2 regions of the Thermanaeromonas sp. C210 genome follow, and region 1 is predicted to be linked to the other one. Evidence: riboswitches for the same ligand, from Rfam matches in the RefSeq annotation. Region 1 holds a riboswitch; the other holds the start of a gene.

The links. A riboswitch is a leader RNA that binds a small molecule or an ion and turns the genes downstream of it on or off. The one in region 1 is predicted to bind molybdenum cofactor.
Region 2: linked by a shared signal. The riboswitch ahead of TAMC210_RS11215 (ABC transporter substrate-binding protein) and the one ahead of modA (molybdate ABC transporter substrate-binding protein) in region 1 are both predicted to bind molybdenum cofactor.

Annotation. Positions count from the first base shown of each region.
Region 1 covers NZ_BLWF01000002.1:469,099-478,348, forward strand. Annotated here, with positions in the region: gene TAMC210_RS06390 (SpoIIE family protein phosphatase) at 1-1,421, opposite strand, end outside; gene TAMC210_RS06395 (hypothetical protein) at 2,195-2,371, shown strand; gene TAMC210_RS06400 (DUF4231 domain-containing protein) at 2,406-2,876, shown strand; partial or broken gene TAMC210_RS13925 (hypothetical protein) at 3,050-3,235, opposite strand; tRNA gene TAMC210_RS06415 (tRNA-Glu) at 3,401-3,475, opposite strand; tRNA gene TAMC210_RS06420 (tRNA-Met) at 3,490-3,566, opposite strand; gene TAMC210_RS06425 (ABC transporter ATP-binding protein) at 3,767-4,909, opposite strand; gene TAMC210_RS06430 (ABC transporter permease) at 4,909-5,700, opposite strand; gene modA (molybdate ABC transporter substrate-binding protein) at 5,719-6,603, opposite strand; molybdenum cofactor riboswitch at 6,672-6,829, opposite strand; gene TAMC210_RS06440 (hypothetical protein) at 6,976-7,260, opposite strand; cyclic di-GMP riboswitch class I at 7,558-7,647, shown strand; gene TAMC210_RS06445 (helix-turn-helix domain-containing protein) at 7,716-7,979, shown strand; gene TAMC210_RS06450 (sigma-70 family RNA polymerase sigma factor) at 8,118-8,513, shown strand; gene TAMC210_RS06455 (DMT family transporter) at 8,806-9,237, opposite strand.
Region 2 covers NZ_BLWF01000004.1:183,226-192,475, forward strand. Annotated here, with positions in the region: gene TAMC210_RS11205 (MFS transporter) at 1-921, shown strand, start outside; gene TAMC210_RS11210 (SPL family radical SAM protein) at 1,050-1,835, shown strand; molybdenum cofactor riboswitch at 1,992-2,127, shown strand; gene TAMC210_RS11215 (ABC transporter substrate-binding protein) at 2,361-3,398, shown strand; gene TAMC210_RS11220 (ABC transporter permease) at 3,461-4,162, shown strand; gene TAMC210_RS11225 (DNA-methyltransferase) at 4,512-5,222, opposite strand; gene TAMC210_RS11230 (aldehyde ferredoxin oxidoreductase family protein) at 5,324-7,219, opposite strand; gene thiS (sulfur carrier protein ThiS) at 7,242-7,469, opposite strand; gene TAMC210_RS11240 (NAD(P)/FAD-dependent oxidoreductase) at 7,546-8,799, opposite strand; gene TAMC210_RS11245 (aldehyde ferredoxin oxidoreductase family protein) at 8,807-9,250, opposite strand, start outside.

The sequences.
Region 1 (9,250 bases):
AAGTCCTGCTGGCGGGCGCACGAGGTGTAGCCCACCTCTACCCTGAGGAAGGGCTCCTTTGCGGCAGCCTCGCCCGCCGCCGCAGTCTCCCGGAGGCTATCCTCCAGGAGGCTTCCCAGAGCTCTAAATTGGCGGGCCAGCAGGGGAGCCAGGCCCTGGGCGGCCTGTTCCGGCGTGAACTTCCGGGCCTGGGCTTCCAGGGCCGCCAGGAGCTCCCGGGCCCTGCCGCAGCGGCCCTGCAGCCAGCCGGGAAGATCGGCCGCCACCAGACCCGCCGTTCCCTTCCTCACCAGCAGGTCCTTGAGGGCAGACGTAAGCTTGTCCCCATCCAGTTCCCAACAAACTTTGTTGGCCGGGCACCCTTCGCATACCAGCCGGGCCACCTGACGCACGGCGGCTCCCGCACTGCCGGTGCCGGCCTCAACGGCATTTTCCAGGCTTTCCCCGAGGAATTTAAGGGCGGCGGCCAGCCTCTGTGCCCGAGCTACTGGAGGGCTCGCGGCGGATTCTGGCCCTTCTTTATTGAAAAAAGAGGTTGCGGGCTTGATCCATTTGGTCGGCCACAGGAGAACCACCAGCGCCACCACGGCGCTCTCTTTCAAGGCCAAGTTGGCCCCCTGGGCTCCCAGGAAGTAACTCGAAAGGAGCAGGTGGGCTAGCATAAAGCCCCCCACCACGCCGAGCTTGCCCAGGCTGTGAAAGGCCCCGGCCGTCAACCCTACGAGGGCCAGGAGGCCGGCCAGGGCCGGAGCCGTCAGGCTGGTAAGGCTGGGAAGGAACCCGAGAACGGCACCCATGGCCGCCCCGGACCCCGCACCTCCCACTATAGCGGCCGCCAGAATAAACAGCCTCCCCACTAGGCTCTGGAGGGACATACCGGCCACCTGCCACCCCTCCAGGCCTAAAAGGAGGCCCAGCGCAAAGAGGCCGAGGCCCAAAAGCCTCTCTTCCCGGTGCCGGCTCACCCCCGCCTCCAGCCACGCCAGGGCCAGGCCGCCGGCCAGGACCGCCTCAAAGAGGAGCAGGACCCAGCCGTAAAAGGAGGGGCCCAGGAAAGCCTGTCCAAGGCCGCGGATTAAAATGATCACGGCCGTACCCAGGGCCGCTACGGCTATCCCCCTTTCCAGGCGGCGGGCCTGGGGCAGGGAAAGGGCGATCCCCAGGGCGACAAAGACGGCTAGGCGGAGGTAGGCCTCTATACCCGCTGCCACGCCGTACAGGCCCGCCCCGGCCGTTAGCACCGCCGGCCACAGGAGGCGGGGCCGGCGCCCCGCCAGGGCGATGAGGATTCCCGGACCGAAGGGCATAAGCTCCCCCAGCAGGGTGGCGCGGGTTAGGAGGAAAGTGGCCCCCAAAAGGCCCAGGCTGCCCAGCCACCCGCCCACCGCAACCCTCGACAAGCGCTGCGAACTCTCGGCCAATAGATACACCACCCCTTACATTTCTGGTAAAAATTATATCCCAGGCAGGGGGGCAATTCTTGTCGCCTCGAGGGAAGGAGGAGGAACAACATTTCGACACGAAAGGGGGCGGGGAAGGCACACCCCCTCCGCGAGAGGGCCGCCGACTTAAACTGGGCCCGAAGGAAAAGGGATCCCCTCCCGTACAGGAGCCCGCGTCCGACAATCCTCCCCTTTTTCGGCCGGTCACGGCAAATTAAGAGCACGGAGCCCAGTTTCCCCGGCGGGGATAAAAGGCAATAAAAAATCCGGGCTCATACCCGGCCCTGGCGCATCCCACTTTTTGCGAGGAGGGTCCTGGGGGGACTTCAAAGGGAGCGAGCCTTCGCGGCTGGCCGACCTTGAGCTTCGGCCGAAAACGGAGGCGGCGAGGATAGGATGTCCAAGACCGGCCCATGGGCAAGGATGCCATGGCAGAAGGTCACCGTATATGCCCACCAACTGGAGTTGCCCCATCCAACAGGTCAAAGACGCTTAGTTAATTTAGCTCGTTGGATTGCAGTTTTTCAATTTACTTTACAGGCAATTGTAAATCTAATAATATTGAGAGGAGAGCAACTTTACAAGTGGGGGTGATAAAAGATGTATCGAGAAATCATAGGCGATAGACCGAGAAATGCTAGAGAAGCTGCTGGACTTCAACAAAAAGAAGCTGCAGATAAGATTAGGAATTAGTAGTGCCCCACTGGGCAATATGATATGGAAAAATGCTCTAGTCCCAACTGGCTAGGTTAATGATCACCTTAACATATCTTGATATCTTGCAGAAGGCTTTCCCCGGCCTATTCCGGGGGCTGCCCTTCGGCCAAGACTATCTCCTGGGCGAAGGGGCGATGCTCGGCAAAACTGCGGTGCTGGACGTCGAGGAGCGGAGTAAACCTGACTGTATAGGGAATGCCTCCTATCTTTAGGGTTTTTCAAAACCCCTCCTTGGGGGTGTTTAGCGTGACGGAAGAAGAATACATCGCTAAACGTCTGGACGACCAAATAGAGTGGTACGACAAGAAAAGCATGTGGAACCAAAAATGGTACAAGCGGCTTAAGACGGCCGAGTTCGTCTTAGCAGCATCTGTGCCGGTATTGGTTGCTTTCGTTACCTATCATTGGTTCATAAAAGTGGCGATAGCGACGGCTGGCTCCGCCGTGGCGGTTATCTCGGCGGTGCACGGCCTCTATAACTTCCATGAAAACTGGATAGAGTACCGTTCTGTGTGCGAGGCTCTCAAGCGTGAAAAGCACCTGTACTTAACCAGAAGCGGCATATACACCGAGACAGAGAACCCGTTCTCCTTGCTAGTTGATAGGGTCGAGAGCATCATGGCCCGCGAGAACATCGCATGGGCGCAGGTACACCGTCAAAAGGTTTCGGTGCCCCAAAGGGCGGTGCTGGATAGGTCTTCATCCACCGGCTCGTAAATTTTCTCAAAAATGGACGGTTTGCATGGGTACTGTTCACCGGTGACCCCGGTAATGATCCAGTCTCCGGGCTCAGCCCGGAGAGGGCCTTCCAAAGTGATAATAACTAACTCCTTAGGCGTTTGAAATGCTTCTATTATCACAGGCTTCCTACGGTATTGGCCCGTGCCGTTAACTGGTTCGTAAGTCTTCTCAAATATATCAGGCTTGCATGGGTACTGCTTGCCGTCTACGCCCGTTATGATCCAGTCGCCCGGAGAAGCCAGAAGTGGGCCCTCCGTAGCCTGGACGACTATCTTTCTGTCAGTTTGGTAGGCTTCGACGACAACCGGTTTCTTGCGGAACTTGCGCTTGTTCATGGTTATCCTCCTTAACTTATAGTATAACACAGAACGGGAGGCCGTCGCCCATAGCTATTGGATACAGACGTAAATAGCCGATTTTAGCCATAAAATAAGCCTGCTTGGCGTCACCGGATTCGCCAAGCAGGCTTCAGGCGTTGAAAAACCAGGTTTCTTGAGGTTTGGTGACCCGTGGGGGATTCGAACCCCCGATCCCGGCTTGAAAGACCGGTGTCTTAACCCCTTGACTAACGGGCCATAAGCCATAAAAATGGTAGCGGTGGTAGGACTCGAACCTACGACACAGCGGGTATGAACCGCTTGCTCTGACCAGCTGAGCTACACCGCCACCCGCGCTTATTATTATGCCTAAAACCGGCCCCGTTGTCAAGGGTCCAAAACCACGGCCAAGGCCCCCAATCCAAAGGGGCCGGGCGCCTGTAAAGGCCTCTTTAGACCTGGAGCGCCCCGGCGCCCTCGGGCCCCCTTGTAGCACGCCTTCACTTACACCGTCCACGCACGATACGCGAACCCGGCCACGCGGGGCGGCTAGGAGCCTCCGGGCGCCGGCTCCTCCTCCCAAGACCCGCCGCCGTCCGGCTCATCCGGCAGGACCCACAGGGAATCCTTCTTGAGGGAAACCTGTACCTCCGCCCCGGCCGCCAGCCCCATATCGCGGAAGACATAGCTGGGTATCTCCAGTTCCACAGTTTCTCCCGAACCGTCCAGGGTGAGGAACACCAGGTAACTGCCGTAACCGTCAAAAAGGCTGGATATCCGGGCCGGAAAGACATTGGCCTGCACCTTGGGCCGCAGGGGCTTCCCCTCCCGGATGATGACCACTTCCCGGGGGCTCAGGCCGAAGACCACCTGCTGTCCTGCTCCCAGCCCCTCCCTCCAGGGCAGTTCACACACAAAACCGCGGGGGGTGCGGGCCACCAGGGACACACCGGGCTCGATATCCGTTATGAGGCCCCTAAATACGTTGCGCCCGGCAAACAGCCGCGCCACTCCCAGAGTGGCCGGCCGGTAGTACACTTCTTCCGGCGTCCCGACCTGGTGAAGCTTCCCCCCCAGCATGACGCCCAGGTGATCGGCCAGCAGGAAGGCCTCTTGGAGGTCGTGGGTAACGTGAATGACGGTGGTCCCCAGCTTGTTGAATACTTCTCTAAGATAAAGGACTAGCTTGCGCCGTATAAAGCTGTCCAGGGCGGAAAAGGGCTCGTCCAGCAGGATAACCGAGGGTTCCACCAGCAGGGCCCGGGCGAGGGCCACCCGCTGCTTCTCCCCGCCGCTCAAATGAAGGGGGGATTTCCTTTCGAGCAAGTGTTCGATCTGGAGGAGCCCGGCCAGCTTCCGGGCCCTGTCCCGGGCCCGGTCGAGGGGCATTTTCCGGGCCCTGGCACCGAAGAGGATGTTATCCATGACCGACAAATGGGGAAACAGGGCCAAATTCTGCGGCAGATAGCCAATTTTCCTTTCCTCCGGCCGGGCCCGGGTTATATCGCGATCCTCCAGGATAATGGAACCCTTTTTTACGGCGTGGACCCCGCAGATGGTGTCCAAGAGCAGGGTTTTACCCGAACCCGAAGGGCCTACGATGACCAGGCACCGGCCCCGCTCCACTCTAAAGGATATATCTTGCAGCCGGAACCCCGGGACTTGCACTTCCACACCGGACAGGTACAGCATTAAAAGGCCGCTCTCCTCTCATTATCGAGATAGCGCAGCGAAAGTAACACCAGAAAGGAAACCAACAACAGGATCCATATCAGGACCACGGCCTTTTCTATATTGGCGCTGGCCAGGTTCAGGTAGATGGCGATGGGCAGGGTTTCGGTTTTGAATTTGGTGGCCCCGGCCAGGGTGACGGTAGCCCCGAATTCTCCCAGAGCCCGGGCCCAGGACAGGATAAAGGCGGAGAGAATCCCCTGCCGGGCCATGGGCAGGGTAACCCGCCAAAAGGCTCCCCCGCTGCTTTCGCCCAGAAGGCGGGCCGTCAGCTCATAATGGGTATCGATGGAATCGAAGACGGCTTTGATCAACCGTATGGCCAGGGCCAGGGTTATGGTCGTCTGGGCCACGATGATACCCGCCGGGGTGAAAACGACGGGGATTAGGTGCTGCTGGATCCACAGGCCGACGGGTTGGTTGAAAAAAATCAACAGGAGGGCGCCCAGGGCGATGGGGGAAACTCCCGTCGGCAGGTCCAGTACGGTGTCCACCAGGATTTTCCCCCGGAAAGGACGGCGGGATAACAGATAGGCCACGGGCGTGCCCAGGATTACGGCCAGGGAGGCGGACACCAGGGATGTTTTAAGGGAGAGGCCGAGGGCGAACTGTATCTCCTTGTCCTGCAAGCTCTCCAGTAGAATATCAGGCCTAACATACGGTATCTGGGCCAAAAACAAGAGTAAGAAGTAGGCCAGGACGATTCCCAAAAGGCCTGTAGTGGCCAGGTTGAAAGCATCCTTTTTCTTCATCACGGTTCCCTTGCCCCTTTACCAGGGGTTTTGGAGGCGGTACTCCCCGCCCACGGGGGCCTGGGGAGCCAGCCGGCGGGCTTCCTCCTCGGTGGTCAGGTAGCCCCATTTTTTAAAGACAGCCTTGCCTTCTTCAGAAGTAAGATAATCGATGAACTGCTGGGCCAAATCCCTCTGGGTGGAATAGCTGGAAACGGCCACCGGGATGTAGCCGATCCTGGACACCTTCTCCGGGGGCAGGTAGATGGTTTCGATTTTATCCGGATTCCAGGAAGCAAATACTTCCCAGCCCAGCACGGCGTCCACCTGTCCCAGGGCCACCAGGTTGGCCACCTTTTCGCAGCTTTCCACATAAGTAACGATGTTTTCCTTCACTTCGGAATCCAAGCCGGCCTTTTCCAAAATCTCCGCTCCGTAAAGGCCCACACAGACCGTGTCCGGCCGGGCCATACCTACCTTTACGCCGGGTTTGGCCAGATCTTCTAGGCCCTGAATGCCTTGGGGATTGCCTTTAGGAACGTTGATAGCGGGGACCAGGTAGACCACGATCCTCTCGGTTTCCGGCAGCACTACCCCTTCCTTTTTGGCCAGCTCCATGAAATCCGAGGAACCCGGCAGGTAAATATCCCCCTGCTTGCTCAATTTCATCTGGCTCAGGACCGCGCCCGACCCGCCGAAGGTGAGAGTCACCCTGGTGCCCGTCCTGGCTTCGAACCTGGCCGCGATCTCTTCCAGGGGAGGCTTGCTGGCCGACCCGGCAAACACCCTGATCTCCCGGGCGGTAGCCACCCCTTCCCCTCCCCTTTCCGGGCGGCCGGCGCAGCCGCCCAGCAGGGCGCTCGCCATTGCCATGGCCATTACCACCGCCGCCAGCATCCATAAGAAGTGCCGCCTGCCGCTCAAGGTTATCCTCCCCCTCAATCTTCCTAAAAGATAACCCCGGCTCGCAAAGGATGCCGGGGTCTGTTCCGCGTGGTCCAAACCTTTCTCCTTTCCGAGCAAGGGGAGGCATGCCCGTTTCCCGGCATACCCCGTGGGCTATATTTTAGCCCAGGCCGGCTGGCCATAGATCTGACCCTTGCTTAAGGGCTCGTCCTTAGGCTCAACCGGCTCGGAGAAAGATATCAAATTTTGTCGGCTACTTCCACGTTCTTATCATACCCTATCGTATCCAGCCCGTCAAGGATGCCCGGTGGTGCGCCCCTAAACTCGTATTTGCAGGTCGCATACCCGGGTACCCGCGTTTTTGCCGGCTCTTGACACGGGACACGGGCTTCATGTCCGGGTGCCTATTTTCGAACCGAACATCTGTCGGCTTCCGGTGGCGGAAACGGCGACTAACAGGCCGTTTAACAAATATAGCGGGATATCTCTGAACGAGAAATTACCTGTAGCCAGGTTCGTTATTATAATAAGTGTTAAGGCGACGGTTAGAATTAGGCCGCGCATCGACCATCCCTTTAACCTTCCAATATTCTTGAGAAACTCCACCACCAATAAAGTAGCCATAGCGGCTCCGGATAAGGTAGCGAGATCGGCGTAGGTAAATAAGCCCTCCATGGCTTTCCCCCCTTCCATGTAAACTGAGCCGGCCTCGGGCTCTCGAGTGAAATTCCTAAGGCTCGGTACCTTCTACTCCCTAAAGAGGGAAGAACTGCCCCTTTTAATAACCCAGTCGTCCGGAGGCCCTTCCTTCCAAACCCGAAACCGGGACGCCAGCCTGTCCCCAATTGATCGACGCACCAGTATGCTTATTATTCCAGATCAGTAACCAATTGCCATATCCTGACTTCTAGTATATAATGGATGCGTAACTACAGAAGAAGGATATATTTGCTCCCCACAACCTAATAGTTCGAGTGCCAAAGGCAAACTTACCGAAAGGTGAGGACGCAAAGCCATAGGGTCTAAAGTACCAACTGGTACTATGACAGCCTGGCTGCCACTTGAAGCCCATTAAACCTGCCCTCATCTTTGGGGCAGACTTTTTTGTCTTCTGGGGAGGGCAAAACTTCATGTCGAGAAAGGTTAAACTACGGGAGTTAATTATGAAGGCCCAAGCTGGTGACCAAGAAGCCCTCGCCGAGCTGATTCAGCGCTTTAGCCCGGTAATTAAGAAATACAGCCGCCGCCTAGGTTATGATTATGAGGAAGCACGCTCTGACTTGGTAGCCTGGATAGTAGACGCCGTTCGCCGATACAAGCCCAAAACCCCGTGGGGAAGGAGCGAACTAGAGCAATACTTTTCAGAAAAGAATAATCGCGGAAAATCATCTTGACAGTTGGGTATGGGGGGTATTAACAGCCTCTTCTCCTTCTCTTTAATTATTGTAACGAGATATGTAGGTTAAAAGGAGGCGCAGAACTATGTCCCCCTAAGCCTGAATCCGGCCAAACTCGACTTTGAAGATGCTCAAGTGGCAGCCTGGCTCTTAACCGGTCTATGCCACGAGGCCACCAGGCTGGCAAGAAAGCAGAAATACTTAAGAAAGCACGAGCTGCTAATCCTTAATAAACCTGTGAATCAAGAATCCGAAGAAGAGGAAAGGGAAATGGTTGACGCCCTTGCTTCTCCTGCCGACACCCTGGCCGAAGTAGAGGACACTCTGTTCCTCGAAGAAGCCCTTTCGGTGCTTACACCCCAACAGCAGAGAGTTATTATCGCTACCGTCTTAAACGGAGCCACGGAATATGAAGTGGCCAAAAAACTAGGGATTTCCCAACCGGCAGTGCACCGGATTAAAGTACGCGCCTTGAACAGGCTTAGGAAGCATTTGGTCCCCGACGGACCCGACCAGCCAGTAGGCACTTGAGACACGCAGCTCTTCGAGAGCCAAAGGTTACAGGGTCGTAGCCCCCCAGATAAATGCAGGCACACCATAATGGCTCTGTATATTTCTCCATATCCTATGCAACTATTCTCATATTTTTGTCTCCTGGCTAATTCTTCACGCATTTTTATACATTTTGTTCTCCTGTAGCCCTCCAATCATGCGGCGCGCTACGGCGTTGGCCAAAGGCATTCCGGATAGGCTAAGCTAGCCGGAAGTTGTCGCTCAAGGCGCCATACGGCCACGGCCGTTGTAAACCAGCTCTCTGCTCGGCCTAATTCAACATCAGGCGCGCTCCGGCCGCCAATAGAACCAGGCCCAGGGCCTTCCACCAGGTAAAGGGGATTTTGTTGAGGCCGAAGAGCCCCAGGTGGTCGATGATCAGGGCCATGGTTACCTGTCCCACAATGATGGCGGTGGTGGCCAGGGCCGCTCCGGCCCGGGATATGCTGGCCATTACGCCGTAGGTGATGAGCACCCCGATAAGACCCCCGAGGAGCAAATACCAGGGGGTCTGGGTAATTTTACCTAAACTGCCGGGGCTAAGGGGCCAAAGAAGTAAAAGGGCAGTCGCTATGGTAGCCGTAAGGTGGACCACGAGGGTGGCCTGGAGGAGGCCGGTAATTTTGGCCAGGGCTGCATTTAGGGAACCTTGAACGGCCATGGCCACCCCGGCCACGAGGGCAATGATCAGGGCGAGGAACATGTTATTGCTCCTT
Region 2 (9,250 bases), on a different contig from region 1:
GTCCTTCTCGAAAGTTTTTGGGCCTTGGGTTGGATAGCGGCAGCGCTGGTCGGCTACCTCGCGGTTCCTTCCTGGGGGTGGCGAGCAGCCTTTTTCATCGGGGCCCTGCCGGCCCTTTATGCTGCCGTATTGAGGCGCGCCTTGCCCGAATCACCGTCGTATTTGGAAAAGGTCGGGCGCACTTTTGAGGCCGAGGCCATCGTCAGCAACGTAGAAAAGGCCTGCGGGATTTCGCCCGGTCCTGCCGCGGCCAATCTACCCTCACCTAACGGAGCGGGAGTAAACCGCCACGTAACCCGAGCCAAACTCTCTGACCTGTGGTCCCCGCGGTATCTCCGACGAACCCTGTGCCTGTGGATCCTGTGGTTTGGTATTAATGTGGCCTACTACGGGATTGTGACTTGGCTGCCCACCCTCATGGTGGGCAAAGGCTTCACCATCATCAAGAGCTTTGAGTATGTCCTGCTCATGACCATGGCCCAAATACCGGGATATTTCAGCGCCGCCTACCTGGTAGAAGTGATAGGCCGCAAGGCTACTCTAAGCGTATATCTCCTCATGAGCGGGTTAGGTGCCTATATGTTTGCCCAATCGGCTACGGTACATCAAGTAATACTATGGGGTTCCGTGATTTACTTCTTTATGCTCGGTTCCTGGGGGGTACTCTACGCCTACACCCCCGAAATGTATCCTGCCGCCGTGCGGGCCACCGGGTCGGGCTGGGCGTCCTTCTGTGGTCGTATAGGGGCGGTCCTCGCTCCCTACGCCGTCGGCGCGGTACTTTCTTCCCTGGGACAGGCCACCGCCTACCCGGTAATTTTTGCCCTGATAGCTGCCGTTTGCCTCGTAACTTCCCTGGCCATGATTATACTGGGCATTGAAACGAAAGGCAAAACCTGGGAAGAATTGGCCCGGCTTTAGCTGGGCAGACCTATGTAAATAGATTCGTTGTGGCGCCCTCCAGGGGTAAAGGAAAAGGCGATTGCCGGTTGCCAATCCCGCCGACAGAGTAAAACCTTAGGCTTTTGCGGAAATGGAGACCGCCGGCCATGCTTAAATTATATGAAACCTCATGTCAGAGCGCCCTGAACCGCTCCCGCATCCCCGGCATGGACTACTGCCTTAACCCCTATACCGGCTGCAGCCACGGATGCATTTATTGCTACGCCAGCTGCATGACGCGCTTCTGTGGCGGCCGGGAAAAATGGGGCTCCTTCGTAGGCGTCAAGAGGAACTTTGTCGAGGTCTTGGCCCGCCAGCTGCGCCGGCCCAAGACGGGGAGCGTCATGCTGGCCAGCGTTACCGACGCATACCAGCCCATCGAGAAAAAGTACGGCCTGACGCGAAGTTGTTTGGAACTACTAACCCGAAGCAGGCTGCAGGTATCCATCCTCACCAAGTCCGACCTGGTCATTAGGGATATAGACCTCTTGAGGACCATGCCCTCCGCCGAAGTAGGCTTTACCATTACCACTTTGAATGACCGACTGGCCGGGCTACTGGAGCCCGGTGCCTCCCCTCCTTCCCGGCGCCTCAAAGCCCTGGAAAAGCTCGCCGGGTCCGGCATCAAAACCTGGGTTTTTGTTGCTCCGGTGATACCCGGGCTGACGGATGTTCCTGAAAACTTGGCCTCCCTAATAAAGGCGGCCCGGGCGGCAGGTGCCCTGGAGGTGGACTTCGATCCGCTTAACTTTTATCCTTCAGCCGTGGCCGGCATTAGGCACCTTATGGCTCGGTACTGGCCCGGCAGTAGGACTGCTTTTGAGCATGCCTGCCGCGACCCGGCGGCTTACCGGCAGCGGCTGCGGGCTCTAATCAGGCAACTCAATAAATAACCGCCGCCGGCGCCGGTTCTGGCCCCCTGCTCCTTGCCTGCGGGAAGCCCGGACCAACCGCGTTGGTAAATTATGGATGTACCATATCCAAAGGAAATTCGGCGGTTAAAGGGTGGATGTCGGCAGGAATTTTTGAACATATGTAGAAATAAACTCGACAAGAAGCCTCTCCGAGCCGGTTAACCTAAAGGGCAACCCATGGTTAGTCGGCCTGGGTTTTCCAAGCCCACGGGGTATATCTGGAAACGGGTATGCCTTCCGAGGTTTGAAAAGGAGGTGGCTCAGTTAGGGTTATTTTGGGTGTCTTCTTACTAGCCCCACCTCCTAGCGGTGGGGCATTATTTTTGGGGCCCAAACCCGCGGGCCGGAGGCGGGTAACATGTGCCCTCTCGGGCGGGCCAAGCCGGGTCGCAGGCCTTTCCCTGATCCGCAGGTTAAAGTTGTTATGCTCTAGACCCGCTCCGGCCATTGTCGACCTTAACAGTCAAAGCCTCGACTCATTTCAAAAGGGGGAGGAAAATCCTTATGGGAAACTTTTTTAGGACCAAAAGTATACTGGCTATCGGGGTGCTTGTGGTCTTACTGCTGGTCTCTGGGGGTTGCGGCCGCCTAGGCCCAGCGGAAACGGAAAAGAAACAGGAAGAAGCTACAGAAGTTACAGTGGCCGTAGAATATACCGACCATGCGGCCGGGTTTTACGTGGCTCAGGAGAAGGGTTGGTTTGAAGAAGCCGGTCTTAAAGTCCGCAGTTGCAACGTGTACGCCACCGGTACGGCCTTGGCCGCAGCCCTTACCAAAGGAGATATCGATGTAGCCTATATCTGTCTGGTTCCTGCGCTGACCGCTTATGCTCACGGCGGCGTATCCTTAAGAATCGTAGCCGGTACGCACAAAAACGGCTATGCACTGGTTTCGAACCAGGCTCGAGTACGGGAAATAGAGGGCCTGGAAAAAGAAGGAATTAAAATAGCTAATATGCAGCCGGGTTCGACCACCGATTTGCTTTTTGTTTTTCTTCTGAGGCAGAAGGGGTTAAATGAAGCCAAAATACTAGGCCGTACCGCCCGCATGAACCCGTCCAAGCAACTCTTAGCCTTGCAGACAGGCCAGGTAGACGCCATTTTTGTCCCCGAACACTTTGCGACCATGGCCGGCAGTCTACCGGGCATGGGGGTGCTGGCCACAAGTCAAGAGATCTGGCCGGACATGCAGGGTAGCGTGCTCGTGGTCACCGAGAGGCTGCTTAAAAAGGACCCCCAGGCGGTAGAAAAGCTTAAAGCCGTAAATGCTCGCGCTCTCGATTATATCAACCGGCATCCGGAAGAGGCTGCCAACATAGTAGCCGCTCGCCTGAACGAATACCAGTCGGTGGTGAAGAACGAAATGGCTACCCCCGAAGCTTCCCTGGAGGTGACGCCGGAAATAGTACGTCAATCCATGGCCAACCTGCGTTATACCCCGGACCTGGAACCGGGGGAAATCCAGAAGGTAATTGACCTAATGGAGTCCCTAGGCTATCTGAATACTCCGGTACGGGCAGAAGACCTTTGGCCTAAATCATGAACTGGGGAATGGTGAGCAAGATGCAATCATGGCCTAAGGCCTTAAACGGGTTGCCTTTGATATTGGTCGCCATAGCCTGGGAAGCAGGCGGGCGTCTGGCCGACACCCCCCTTGTTCCCCCTTTGAGCAGCGTATTGAGGGCTTTAGGACAGATGCTTTTGCAAGGTATACTGGTTGAGAACCTGGCCTTTTCCTTAACTCGGGTGGCATTGGGGTTTTTGGCAGGGAGTATTGTGGGGTTGTCCATGGGCATTTTGATGGGTTGGAGTGAATTTGCCTATAGATTCTTTAGCCCGCTGTTCAGCCTCCTGTATCCTATTCCGACCCTGGGCTGGATGCCCCTCCTCATGCTCTGGGTTGGTTTAAACGAAACGCTGCCGGTGACCATAATTTTCATCTGCACCTTCATCCCCGTCCTGTACAACACCACAACCGGTATAAAGTCGGTAGACAGGCAGTATATCATCGCCGCCCGGACCCTGGGAGCCCCGCCTCTCATGGTGCTGCGCAGAGTCGTGCTCCCCATGGCCCTGCCTCAAATCTTTACCGGCCTCCGTTTGGAAGCCGGGATGGCCTGGCGCACAGTAGCAGTCGCCGAGATGATAGCCATTCCTACCGGCATAGGTGCCCTGCTGATAAAGGCGGAAAGCCTTATTCGGGTGGACATAATCATGGCCTGCCTCCTCGTCATCGCCTGCATCAGCCTGGGTTGTGAAAAAATGTTCTGTTGGCTGGAAAACAAATTTACGTCAGGGTGGAGGTAAAGCCGAACGCGAACCCCGGCTCTACCGCCCGCAGTCCCGAAACCACGGCCACGCCCTAGTTAAACCTAGGCCGGTCAGGCGCATTGTAGTGCTGGGGGCTATTATATTTATATTATCAGGCGACGATCCACCTCAAGCCTGGCGCTGTTTCTGGCAGCCAGTGCGCCGCGTAGCCTCCAACTCGAAGACACCGGGGGTTCCTGTGAAGTAAAAAAGGCAGCCTTTGAAGGCTGCCGATGTCGTGAGAAATTGCGGCCATTCCATGAGCCAAACCTCCTCCCCGGCAGTATCCCCTGCCGGGGCAGGTAGCCCGGCAGACCGGCTATTCCGGGAGGGCATTGAAGACCACCTAATCCCGTGCAGGCGGCGTACCGTAAACCAGGTCGGCCCCCAGAAACTTGCGGCCCGCAAGCTTGCACGCTTCCAGCACGGAATAACTACCGGCTGCCGGGTCCAGCACCACATCCCCCGGGTTGGTCACCGCCTCTATCAGGCGCTTCTGTAAGCCTACCGGCTTGCAGTGGGGATGCGCGCCGACCACCCTTTCTTCCCACACGTCGGGAATATCATGAACCGCCCAAATACCTTTAGCCCGAATAGGCCTCTTCTGAATGACCACCAGGTACTCGCACTGCCTTCGCGTCCGATACCCCATTCCCATCTTCTGCTTATTCCATACGATCATATCCACTACCTGCAAGTCCCGGGGAAGCCAACCGGAAACTCCCTCACAAAGGTGGAACTTATCTACCCAGAGAAACAGGTGGCCGCTGGGAATGAGGACCCTGCTTATCTCCTGGATAAATTCCCTTATAGTTTCCTCGCTCATCTGGGGCAGCATAGAACGCCGCATACCCCTGCTTACGCCTTCGTTGCCGTAGGCCAACTTGTCGAGCACGCCCCGGTACTGCGGATCAAGGAAGACACAGGGAACTGAACTGTCGTGAACGGCCCTTAAAAGTTCCCTGCCGTCGCACCGGTTCCGATAGTCATACCTGTAACTCTTGTCGCGCAAACCGTCAGTAAACGTTTCTGTACGCCTCGCGTTGGAAAAAACCAGAGACACCTGACCGTCACCCTCCATGGCAAAAGAGCCGGGGCGCGCGCATCCCCGTCAGCCTTCAACCCTTTTAATTTCAGCGGCAACCCGTATAGATACTGTTAATCATTTCTAGGCAGATCCTTGATCAGGTCCTCTAGACCAAGTTCTTTCAGGCGGGCCGGGGTGGGAATGCCTTCTTTGGTCCACCCGCCCAGGGTGTAGTATTCGTCCAGCATGGTATCGAGGTCAACGGTCAGGCCTTGGTAAAGGAGTTCTGCCTCCTGGGGAGAAACCCTTTCAATATCTTCAGGGTGAACGTATACATCTAAGGGTTCCTTTAAAAAGCGCGGCGGGAGGTAATCGTCTTTGCGGCCCAAACCGTGACGCACATTATACATCCGCTCCAGATTTACTATCCGCTGTCCGGCCAGTAAAATCTCTTCATCTTTAATAGGTATCCCTAAGGCCCGCAATCCCTTCGCCAGATCATAGGGAGACAAGGCATAAGTTTCGGTGAAACTAAATTTGCATATTCCTAAGGCATCCGCCAGGGCATTACAAGCCTCGGTAAAGCGGACCATGTGGGCCTTGAACTTCTCAGAAGTTACCTGCATGAGTTCGGGCCCGCACTCAGGCAACCACTCCTCGGCTACATCTGTTTTTCCGGCCAAATCAATAATGGGCAAAGCATAAAGATGATCTGCTCCCCGATTACCAGTAGCATGGGCCAACCCGAAGGCTTTTAAAACCCGGCCTTCTTGGCGCGGGACCTCTACTCCCTTAACATGCAGCGCAAAATCACGGCTTGAACTCCCGAGCTTCATGCTAGCCCCTTTAACTCCCTCGGCAAGAAGCTCTCCCAGCCCTTCGCGGTAAGCTATATCCCTAATGAGTCCCAGGATAGTTTCCGGGTCCCCCCAGGCCAGGCTATATTTTTCCGCCTGCAGCAGCCCTTTTTCCCTGGCTTCCATGGCAAAAGAAATAACCATACCGGTGGAAATAGTATCCAACCCCAGTTCGTTACATAATTTATTAGCATGGATGACCACTTCTATATTGTCATTCCACAAGTTGGAACCCAAGGCATTGGTGGTCTCGTACTCAGGCCCTTCCGCTTCCGGGGTCTTGAAGGGGCCTTCTGGAACACAAGTTATGCGTGAACATCTAATGGGGCAGGCAAAACAGCCCTGGGTGCGGACTGTGTAACGGGCTACAGCTTGAGCATCAATATTTTTACCGCCCGGGAACTGTCCCCAGCGGTGGTTCTTGGAAGGCATGTCGCCTATTTTGTTTTTCGAAGCAATCAGCACCACCGTGCCCCATTGGCGGTACGCCCGGCTACCGGGATGTTCGCGTACCCGGGCCATGGCCTCCCGCGCCGTGGCCACAAATGCAGGAGGAAAGGAAAGTTTCTGAGAGCCTTTTACCACCAAAGCCTTTAAGTTTTTGGAACCCATGACCGCCCCCATGCCGGTGCGGGCGGCAGCCCGGGCATAATCGTTAATAACGGCCGCAAAGTATACCAGATTTTCCCCGGCGGGCCCTATGGAAGCCACCCGGCTTCCCGGATATCTCTGGCGAAGGATAGTTTCAGTTTCGGCGGTGGTTTTTCCCCACAGCTCCCCGGCCGGCAGGATGTCGATCTGCCCATCCAGGAGGGACAAGTATACCGGTTCAGACGCCTTACCGGTAATAACTACCAGATCATAGCCTGCTTTTCTCAATTCAGGACCGAAGAAGCCCGAACTGTTGCCATAACCATAGGCTCCCGTGGCCGGGGATTTGGCGGTGACAGTATAGCGAGCCCCACACGGCCAAGGAGTACCCGTAAAAGGGCCCACCGAAAAGATCAAAAGATTGCGGGGATCAAAGGGAGAAATGTCCGGACCTACGTGGTCATAAAGGATCCTCGCCGCTATCCCCCGGCTTCCCAAATACTTGCCAGTATATTCCTGGGGAACTTCTTCTACCCGGATTTGCCGGGTGGTAAGGTCTACCCATGCCATTTTTCCCATTATCCCAATCCCCTTCCTAAAATTAGCCTCCCACTACGGCGTTGAAAATCTCCACCCTGTCCCCGTCTTCTACCAGAGTCCTATCCCATTCTTCCTGCGGAACCCGCCTGCCGTTTAAACTTAAGCCTAACACATTGGCTAAGGTGGGGTCCTGCAAGAAAGGAAATTGAGAGGACAGAAGTTTAAGCAATGAAGAAATGCTTTGCGGGGAGGGGATATCCAGCTTATATTTACCAGTCTTAAACAACACCTGCCATGAACCGAAAAAAGAAACTTCTACCCCACTAAGGTAGCCCTCCCTTTATGACCTCTTAAATATAAACCCTTTAAGCCTCTCGGCACCAGGGGGCCACCTGGAGCCGGTAGGCGCTGAAATTATAGATTTTCCTCCCCAGCTCCCGCCGCAGGAAATGGGCCGGCTTTTGTTCGGCTATTAACCACCGGTAATGTCCTATGCTCCTTATATCCCCTACTATCACGGCTCCCACCAAGAATTCCTCGCGGAAAACCAGCTTGTGGTAATAACCCTCACGGTTTACCACCACCTCCTCCTCGTCCCCGTCCAGCGGCCGGACACGGCCCACCGATGCGGCCTGAAGGCCCAAAAAGGAAGCGGCGTTTACCCTCGTCCCCGGGCGGCAGGCTACGCGCTGCCCCGCCATGTTAAGACCTGCAGCCTCACCCTGAAATACGGCATTGGGCCACATGGCGTTAACACTGCCCTGCTGCCGGACGGGATCGTAAGCTTCGGCCACATCCCCGGCTGCATAAATCCCCTCCCGGCTGGTCTCTTGATAGGGGTTCACTACTATCCCCTGGTTCACGTGCAGACCAGCTCCTTGAGCCAGCTCAAGGTTAGGACGTACACCTTTAGCTACTATGGCCAGCCTTGCAGCTATCTCTTGCCCGTCCTCTAAGTAAACGGCCTCTAATTCTCCTTCACCCTCATAAGCCCTAAGATCACAACCCAGCCTTATCGTTACGCCGGCGTCTGCCATACGTCTTTGGATAATGCCGGCCGCTCTTTCATCCAGCATCTGGGAAAGAACTTGGGGCGATTTAACTATTAGAGTTGCTTCCCCTCCCCGCCCTATTAGCGCCTCAGTAACCTTAAGACTCACCAGGCCACCGCCTACAACAACTACCGGCAACCCCGGCGTATCTTCGATCCTTTTCGCTACTTCTAAGGCGTCGGCCAAAGTTCGCATACCGGTAATCCCCCGCAAACCGCTACCCGGCACGGAAGGCAGTTGGGGCGAAGCCCCCGTAGCTAAGAGCAGGCGATCAAAGGTAAGCACAGCCCCCTTTTCTAAATAAGCCTCGTGGTTTGCCGGATCTATCTGCACCACCTTTTGCCCCAAAACAGCCTTGATCTGAAACTCCTCGTAAAAGCCCGGCGGCCGCATTAATATGTTTTCTGGCCTCGCCTTGCCGGCCAAGACATTGGTGATAAAAATCCTGGAATAAGCCGGATAAGGCTCGTCGGAGACGATGGTGATCTCTCCCTTAGTGTCTATCTTCCGGATGGCTTCGGCCGCCGTCACCCCTGCCGCACTGTTGCCGATAATAAGGTACCGCATTCCTAACTCACTCACTTCGATCCGGCTTCATGTCTTCCCGGGAATAAATCAACTTTTCGCGTCCGATCCGGTCTACAGCATCCTTGAGGTCCAATTCCTCCAGTTTCTTGATAGTCGGGTATCCAGTACGGGGATCCCAATTCCGCAGGTAATAATACTCCTCAAGCATAGGCTCCAGCCTACACACCAATCCTTTAGCCGCCGCAGAGGGGTTGGGCTCTTCCAGAAATCTACGGGGTAAAGTATCGTCTTTGCGGCTGATGCCGCACAAAACATTGTAGCAGCGCTGGAGGTTGTATATCCTTTCCCCTATTTTCTTTAAACCCTGTACCTCTATCTCCAGCCCGGTAGCATAGCGGATGGCCCTGGCCATATCCTCCCAGTAAATCTCGGCCAGGACAAAAGTGCCTCCCGATTTGCAGTTTCCGGCGCTGTCTACCACTGCTGCAAA